DNA from 2 places in the Thermoanaerobacterium sp. CMT5567-10 genome. Region 2 is predicted to be linked to the other one. Evidence: predicted binding sites of a transcription regulator. Region 2 holds the regulator's gene; the other holds the start of a gene.

Evidence for each region. The regulator ArgR, encoded in region 2, controls arginine synthesis, uptake and breakdown. The targets are predictions, from matches to a motif close to ANTGNATAAANATACA.
Region 1: argC (N-acetyl-gamma-glutamyl-phosphate reductase) is a predicted target of ArgR. The motif match lies at 2,031-2,046, and genes of this name have one in related genera.

Annotation. Positions count from the first base shown of each region.
Region 1 covers NZ_CP130558.2:1,411,005-1,415,842, reverse strand. The annotation lists gene Q2T46_RS07370 (C39 family peptidase) at 1-448, shown strand, start outside; gene Q2T46_RS07365 (hypothetical protein) at 462-797, shown strand; partial or broken gene Q2T46_RS07360 (ISLre2 family transposase) at 1,009-1,211, opposite strand; gene Q2T46_RS07355 (LiaF transmembrane domain-containing protein) at 1,342-1,842, opposite strand; gene argC (N-acetyl-gamma-glutamyl-phosphate reductase) at 2,085-3,119, shown strand; gene argJ (bifunctional ornithine acetyltransferase/N-acetylglutamate synthase) at 3,144-4,364, shown strand; gene argB (acetylglutamate kinase) at 4,361-4,838, shown strand, end outside.
Region 2 covers NZ_CP130558.2:197,020-201,857, forward strand. The annotation lists gene spoIVB (SpoIVB peptidase) at 1-245, opposite strand, end outside; gene recN (DNA repair protein RecN) at 409-2,121, opposite strand; gene Q2T46_RS01075 (arginine repressor) at 2,144-2,596, opposite strand; gene Q2T46_RS01080 (NAD(+)/NADH kinase) at 2,611-3,474, opposite strand; gene Q2T46_RS01085 (TlyA family RNA methyltransferase) at 3,539-4,348, opposite strand; gene dxs (1-deoxy-D-xylulose-5-phosphate synthase) at 4,345-4,838, opposite strand, start outside.

The DNA of each region.
Region 1 (4,838 bases), 1.2 Mb from region 2:
AGCAGCTAACTTGATTTATTATTGGGATGCTCATGGATATCCTAACCTTGTTATTAATGAAACTACTAATCAAGTAATAGAAAAATTGGCAATGAATATGGGAACAGATAGTAATGGTTCTACTAATGTTTTATTTATTATGTCTGGTACTATTCAATATATAAAATCAAAAGGATATACAAATTTTGATGGTTATGATTTAAATCCTCCTAGCTATTATGATGTAAGGAATGAAATAAATAATTCAAGACCCCTATTATTATCGGTAATAGGACATCCAACTTATGAAAATCATACAATGGCATGTGTTGGATATGAATACGTAACAGAACTTGGAGAAATAACAGAAGAATATGTAATAGTACATGATACATGGAGTGAAACTCCTACAGATGTGTATATTGCATTTGATGGGACTTTCAAATATGCACATATATTTATTCCATAAAAAGGTGATATTTATGATATCAAAAAAATGGATAATAACCATGTTACTTATATTGGCTCTCACAGGATGTTCAAATCTAGAAAAACAAGGAGATGTGGTAGGTGGAATATCAGATAAAGAGGCTTTGAAAGTAGCTAAAGAAAAAGCGGAAATTACTAAAGTAAAATCAGAAGAGCTTAAAAATTTAGAAGTTGATCTGGACAAATTTTTCGATGATCCAAAACTTATGGAAAAATCTCCTTGCCCCGTTTACTGGATAATAAAAGGTGTTGATAAAAAAGGGAAATCCTTAACTGTATATGTAAATTATAAAAAACCCGACATTTATTATATTAAAAATAAAAAATAGACTAGATAGACAAGGGATGGAGCGGAACTCTGTCTAGTTGATGTATTTGTCATGGCGTTTACCATGACTTTTTATTTCATAACTTTCGTTTCATAATCCTTGAAATTCATTTCATTTTGTTTATAAGATATGCTATTTCTCTGTTTCTTTATGTTATATCTCGAAATGTTATTGTTACTATCTTTTGACAATCTTTTTGAATTATCACTTAATATTTCTTTTGATATTTGTCTTCATATATGCTTCGATCAAGTTTATGAAGTACTTCTGTGCAGATTTCTCTCCCAAAAGAATTAAAAAGTTTTTTAGTTCCGATTCTTCAAATTCTGGATTGGTAAATTTACCATTCAATAATTCGATTATTTTTTCTACGACAAGCAGTAATTCTTGCATTATATGTTGAATTATTTTCATATAACCTTAATTGATTTTTGATGCTACAAACTCGAACGTTATATATTTTTACAGCTATAAAAATATATACAAAGTTGTCTTATCTTGATCCGGATTAAGAAGGTTGAATTTATTTCAGTCTTTTTTACTACTACTTTCTCCGGCTCCTTATGACTAAAGCAAGTCCCAATAAGATTATCATGATTGAGATTATCAAGTTTGGATTTAGCCAAACGATGGAAAATTGGTTGTACAAAATGGACACATAACTTAATATTACAGCGGCAGTTATGACCATGACTAAGCCCATTAGCACAAAATCTCTGTTTACAATGTAAAGCTGAAGAAGACCTATTGCAACAGATAGAATGTATAGAGGCCATGTGTATTCAGAGTAAATCCAGTTTGTAAAGATGTCAAAGTAAAAAATGATGCCCATTGATGTAAGTATTCCGCCTGGAACTAAGATTTCAGGATTTTTTCTTTGCTTTAAGTAGCTTACTTCCATCATTATTCCTGGTATCAATATAAAAAGAGGCCATAGAGTAGACATATCTAATGTTATTCCGTATCTTGATAAAAAGCCAAGGTTGTCGTTAAGGTATATAAGTCCAAGCAATATAAGTACGATTCCGATTATTTTCTTTCCCATGATTAAACCTCCTAAAAAGTTTTAGCCTTTATATTTATATTTTACTATAAATGGATGAAAATTTAACTATTTTTTTTGCGAAAAATACTTGAAAAAATTTCAGAAGGTGATATAATAATAAAAACGACGAATAAATATAAAAATCAAATACTATTTATACATAATTTCACATTATTTTTTTAATGTTTAATGCATAAATATAAATCAAAATTAATATATATAAATGTTAGAGGTGGAACTCAATGGTGAGGGTTGGCATATTAGGAGCTACAGGCTATACAGGTGTAGAACTCATTCGAATCTTATCAAATCACGAAGATGTCCAGATAAAGTACTTATCATCTCAAAACTTCAATGGCAAAAAAATTGAAGATGTGTATCCTTCTTTAAAAGGATTTTGTAAAGTAGAGCTTCAGGAACTTAATATTGATGACATTGTTGAAAATTGCGATGTGGTATTTACAGCACTTCCATCTGGATATGCAATGAATATAGCTGAAAAATTATGCAAAAGTGGAGTGAAACTTATTGACCTTGGTGCGGATTTTAGATTTGATGATTTTAAGATTTACAAAAAGTGGTATGGGGCAGATAGCGATGATTACGACAGTGTAAGTAGAGTTTATGGGCTTCCAGAGATTCACAGACATGAGATTAAAAATGCGATGGTTGTGGGAAATCCGGGATGTTATCCTACATCTGTCATTCTGGGATTGGCACCTGCTTTAAAAGGCGGAATAATAGAAAGTCATATAATAATTGATTCTAAATCTGGCGTATCTGGTGCAGGTCATAGTCCAAAGCAAGGCAATATGTACGCAGAGTGTAATGAAAGCATAAAACCTTACAATGTAGCAAAACACAGGCACATACCTGAAATAGAGCAAGAGCTTTCAAATTTGAATTGCCAAGATACAAATGTCGTTTTTACACCACATTTGACGCCAATGACAAGAGGAATTTTAAGTACCATGTACTGTAAATTGAAAAAAGATATTTCAATAGAAAGTATTCACGAAATATACAGTGAGTTTTATAAAGATGAATACTTTGTGAAAATATTGGATATTGGTGAATACCCATCTACAAAAAGCGTATATGGATCAAACTTTTGTCACATAGGACTTGAGTGTGATAAACATTCTAATACATTGATAATAATGTCTGTCATTGATAATTTGGTAAAAGGTGCATCTGGGCAGGCTGTTCAAAACATGAATATAATGTTTGGCATCGATGAGAATAAAGGGTTAAAAATGGTGCCAGTTTTCCCATAAAGATAAGCTGAGGAGGATTTGATAATGGAGGATTTTGAGGTAATTGAAGGAAATGTCACATCTCCTAAAGGCTTTTTAGCATCAGGTGTATTTGCAGGCATAAAAAAAGCGAAAAAAGATTTTGCCATAATATACTCTGAGAAAAAGGCGAATGCTGCAGCAGCATTTACAACTAATAAGGTGAAAGCGGCGCCAGTAATTTTAGACATGGAGAAAATAAAAAATGGTGAAGCGCAAGCAATAGTCGCAAATAGTGGCAATGCTAATGCCTGTACGGGGAAAAAAGGATATGAAGATGCCTCATCTATGGCTTTTATGGCAGCAGAGAAGCTTAACATAGATAAAGACGATGTGCTTGTCTGCTCAACAGGTGTTATTGGTGTGACGCTTCCTATGGATAAAATTGTTAAAGGAATAGAGTTGGCTGTTCAAAGTCTATCAAGAGATGGTGGAAAAGAAGCTGCAGAAGCGATTCTTACCACAGATACGTTTGCCAAAGAAGTGGCTGTAAAGTTCAATATAAAAGGTGTTGAAGTTAAGATAGGTGGAATTGCTAAAGGTTCTGGCATGATTTCTCCCAATATGGCTACTATGCTGTCTTTTATCACTACGGATGCTGATGTATCGAAAAGTGCTTTAAATAAAGCATTGAAAGACACTGTAAAGAGATCTTACAACATGATATCTGTCGATGGAGATATGAGCACAAATGATACTGTCATAATAATGGCGAATGGTATGGCAGGCAATCCTACAATAGAGGAAAATACACATGAGTACGAGGTTTTTTACAACGCGCTTTTATATGTAAACAAGTATTTGGCAAAGCAAATAGCCAAAGATGGCGAAGGTGCTACTAAGTTCATGGAAGTAAGTGTAGTCAATGCCCCTACGGAAGATGATGCAATTCTAGCTGCCAAGTCTGTTGTCAACTCAAATTTGGTTAAGACAGCTATATTTGGTGAAGATGCCAACTGGGGAAGGATCATTGCGGCTGTAGGATACTCAGGAGCCGATTTTTCGCCAGCTACCGTTGATATATATTTGAAAAGCAATAAAGGACACATAAAAGTTTGTGAATATGGAGGTTATGTTCCATTTAGTGAAGACAAAGCGAAAGAGATTTTAAGCGAAAAAGAAATTTCGATTATTATAGATCTAAATGCCGGAAAATATGATGCTTTAGCGTGGGGCTGCGATTTAAGCTACGATTATGTGAAGATAAACGGGAGCTACAGGACATGATAAAGAGGCAAAAATACGGCGATGAAATCGCTAAAGCTGAAATATTGATAGAAGCCCTACCCTATATTAAAAAGTTTTCCGGTGCTACTGTCGTGATAAAGTATGGCGGCAATGCCATGATAGATTGTAATATAAAGAAAATGGTCATGCAAGATATAGTTTTGTTAAAGTACGTGGGATTAAATCCAGTTATCGTACATGGCGGTGGTCCTGACATAAACAAAATGCTTGAAAGCCTAAATATAGAATCTAAATTTGTAAATGGTCTACGCGTTACGGATGAGAAGACGATGGAAGTAGTTGAGATGGTCCTTACAGGCAAGATAAATAAAGAGATAGTTTCCATGTTAAACGAAATAGGTGGTAAAGCGATAGGAATAAGTGGAAAGGATGGCAAACTTCTTGTGGCTGAAAAAGATACAACAAATGGAGATATAGGCTATGTGGGAAAGATTGAAGAAGTCAATATTGATG
Region 2 (4,838 bases):
CGATTTAATGTTTCCACATAAAATGGTCTTCCCAAATTTAGGATATTTTTATTGTCGTTATTAATAATTTTAACAATTCCTTTTTTGTCTGTATAAAAGCCGACTTTAAGAGGTAAATTAAAATTAAAATTTACCTTTTCTCCTTCAAAAATTTTAAAATAATTGGGAGTTTGGCAAATACCTTTAATTGCTGGTATATAATTAACATATATTATTAAAGCCGATAAAAAATAAAAATTAAATATTTAAATTTATTCCATTTCAATTTAATCACTCCCTCATTTAATTTTGCTAAGTTTAAATTAACCTTTTAATATGATTTATATACTGTCAATAAAAAGCTAGATTTCTAAGTTAATTAATAACTTTTTTCAAAAAATAAAAAAATACGGTCTTAAACCCGTATATCTATCTTTGACTTATAGAATTTTTATATTTCTGTGCCAAATCAATTAATTCTTTTGAATGATTATAAGTCGTATCTGTCATAATTGAACCGCTTATTATTCGTGATAATTCTTTTATTTTTCCTTCGTAATTAAGCTTTTCAATTTTTATATATGTTTTATCTTTATTAACTTCTTTTGTAATTTTATAATGTGCATCAGCCATAGATGTTATTTGAGGCAAATGTGTAACGCATATAACTTGATGATTTCTTGATATTAAAGCCATTTTCTCTGCAACTGCCTGTGCCGCTTTACCACTAATTCCCGTATCAACTTCGTCAAATATCAACGTTGAAATACCATCAAAATCTGCTAAAATTGTTTTAAGAGCCAGCATTATCCTAGATAACTCACCACCAGATGCTATCTTTTCAAGTGGTTTTAATGGTTCTCCAATGTTAGTTGAAATCAAAAATTCTACATCGTCCATTCCATTTTCGTTTGGTACATCTTTCTTTCTGATATCAACTTTGAATATTGTATTAGGCATATTCAGCTCACTTAATACAGTACTGACTTTCTTTTCTAGAAAATCTGCCACATTTTTTCTTTTCAGATGTAATTCATCAGACAATTCCTTTATCTTAGCCATTATTTTTTCTTTTTCTTCATTTATTTTATTAATTTCTTTCTCCGCATCTAACAATTTTAACAATTCATTATTTTTTTCCTCTTTATATTTAATTATTTCTTCTATCGTTCGTCCATATTTTCTTTTAAGATTATTTAACAAATCTAATCTTTTTTCTATTTCATTTAAATTTTCTGCATTAAAGTCAATATTTTCTACATAATCTCTTATTTGTAAAGAACAATCTTCCAATGTATATAAAATACTTTCAATCATATCTTTCAACTTCTCAAGCTTTTTGTCTATTCGTGATGAAGTATCTAAATTTTTTAAAACAGTACTAAGATTATCAATGATAGAAGTATTATCTTCTATACCTTTGTAAAGTAAATTATACGACTCATTCATATAATTAAATAGTTTTTCAGAGTTTATCAATATATTGCGCTTTTCAATCAAATCATCCTCTTCTTCTGGTTTGATGTTAGCTGATTCAATTTCATTTATTTGATATTTTAGAAGATCTATTCTTGATATTTTTTCTTTATCATCCAAATTAAATTCTTTTAATTTATTATTTAAAGAATTATATTTCCCCAGCAAATCCTTAATAATATTTTTTGTCTTAAAAAAATTTTTATCTTGAAAATTATCTAATATCGCCATATGTTTACTGTTATCAAGAAGAAACTGGTGCTCATGCTGCCCTAAAATGTCTACTAAATACGTTCCAAGTTTATTCAAAATAGATAATGGAACAATTCTGCCATTAACTCTGCAATAATTTCTTCCATTTTCAGTTATATCTCTACTTATTATCAGAGTATCATCTTCCTCATATTCGATACCAGCTTCATCAAGAATGTTATGTATTAAGTCCCTGTGGGAATTTATTAAAAATATACCTTCCACAGTCGCCTTTTGAGTACCATTCCGTATTATGTCTTTATTTGCCCTTCCACCTAGCAAAAGCATCATTGAATCAATAACAATAGATTTACCGGCACCTGTTTCTCCAGTAAGTATGTTTAAACCATCTTCAAATTTTATCTCAGCTTCTTCAATTAGCGCTATATTTTTTATGCTCAGTGCAAGGATCATCATAATCCCCCTCAAAAACTATTCATTTAATTAACTCATTAATTCTATCAATAATTTCTTTTACGGAATCTTCCGATCTTACTAACATAAATATGGTATTGTCACCAGCAAGTGTTCCCACAACTTCATTCCAGTTTAATGTATCCAATGCTTCCGCAGCCGCAGGTGCCGTGCCGGAAAGTGTCTTAATGACTATTGTGTTTCCGGCATAATCTATGCTTACAATTCCAGACAAAAGTGCAACTAATTTGTCAGTAACTTTATTATCCGGATTTTTCATAGATGCATACTTATATTTTTTACCATCAGCGCTCAATACTTTTATAAGCCTCAATTCTTTAATATCACGGGATACTGTCGCTTGAGTTACTTTTATCCCTTCTTTTTGAAGAGCATCAGCCAGCTCTTCCTGAGTTTCAATTTCATTTTTGCTTATTATCTCAAGAATTTTTGCGTGTCTAGCTAATTTCATCATTCTAACACTCCTCGTCATGTGTTAATATTTCTTTCTGATAATTTGCTACGCAATAAATCGAAAAAATTTGTGTTTTTAAGTCGTATCAAATTAGTATATTTATTACTCTTTCTTATATAAATATTATCACCACTGTCTAGTTTATAACCTTGCTGTCCATCGGTTGTTATCATTACATCTTGATTCTCTCCCACTATTACAAGCTTTATTCTATCTTTTTCTGATACAATTATTGAGCGCGAATGCAATGTATGAGGACATATTGGCGTTATGACAAACAATTCTAGGTTTGGATACACAATAGGTCCTCCTGCAGATAAAGAATACGCAGTCGAACCTGTTGGGCTGGATATAATAATTCCGTCAGCCAAATAAGTATTGACATATTGTTCATTTACAAATACTTTTAATTTTACCATCCTCGAAAAAGAACCCCTAGTTACAACAATATCATTTAAAGCAATAAAATTAACTACCTCCATATTATCTTTAACAACACTTGCTTCCAACATCATCCTTTTATCAATTGAAAATTCACCTTTGATTATCTTTTCCACAGCTTCATATATATTTTCATTGTCAACCTCTGCTAAAAATCCCAGATGCCCTAAATTAACGCCGAGAATTGGAGTCGAAAATGATGCACATTGTCTGGCAACGTTTAAAATCGTACCATCGCCACCCAAAGCTACAATGAAATCACTGATTTCAAAAATTTCTGAAGTATTTTTTCCATATTCGTCATAACCAATTTTCGATGCAATAACTTCATTTAAAACGGGATTATTACCATGTTCAATAATCCAACTGACAAGATTTTGGGTCATCCTTAAGTTTTTGTCTTTGTGTACATTAGGTATAACACAAATATTTTTCATTCCATCACCACATATTTAAAAACTTAAATTCATAATTCTACAAAACTTTTAAATATCCTTCTTTTTATAACTTTTTATTTTTATTAAGTACATCATGCGACATTTCTACTAATTTTTCAACATCAATTTCAATGAAATTAGTATCATTATTTTTTGCATAAATTAAATACTCAATATTTCCCTCTGGGCCTTTTATAGGAGAAAAAGTAATTCCATGTATACCAAACGATAGTCTTTCTAATACATCTATAACTTTTTTTATAACTTCTATATGGACATTTTTATCCTTAACAACACCATTTTTACCAACTTTTTCTCTCCCTGCTTCAAATTGAGGTTTAATGAGGGATATCAATTCACCACCGTCTTTTAAAAATTTCTTAACTGATGGTATTACAATTGCAAGTGATATAAAAGACACATCTATAGTCACTATATCGACAACATCAGGTAAATCATTAAGATAACGTATATTAGTTCTTTCCATGTTTATAACACGTTTATCATTTCTTAAGTTCCAGTCTAGCTGACCATATCCAACATCAATAGCATATACCTTTTTAGCTCCATTTTTTAATAAACAATCTGTAAACCCACCAGTAGATGCTCCAACATCCATTGCGATTTTATCTTTTACATCAATTTTAAAATATTTTATCGCTTTCTCAAGTTTTAAGCCTCCACGACTAACATAAGGGTTGGGTTTACCTTTTACTTCCAGTTTTGAATTAACACTAATCAAATCTCCAGCCTTATCTACCCTTTTGCCATCTGCAAATATTTCTCCTGCCATAATTGAAGCCTTAGCCTTTTCTCGAGATGTAAAAAAGCCTTTACTTACTAATAATATATCTGCTCTTTCTTTCCCTTTCATGATATCACCAATTCAATAATTTTTTCTGCCAGAGAATCACTATCTAATCCATACTTTTTAAATAGACTACCCACATCGCCATGCTCAATAAATTTGTCTGGAAAACCAAATCTATAGAACTTTTTATAAATATTGTTATCGCTTAAAAGTTCTAATATGGCACTACCTACTCCGCCTACTATTACATTATCTTCAACAGTAAATATATAATCAACTTTTTCTGAAATCTTCAATATCGTCTCAACATCAAGGGGCTTTGCAAATCTTAAATTTACTAGATATGGATTTACAGAATTTTTTTGAAGTTTATCTATAGCATCTATTGCAACGTTAACCATCCTACCAAGTGCAAAAATAGCCACATTACTACCTTCCTGTATAACTTCAGCTTTGCCTATTTTAAAACTCACTTTTCTTTTTGCATCATAGTCACCTGCATTTCCTTTTGGATACCTTATTGCACAAGGTCCCTGCATCATACTTGATAATT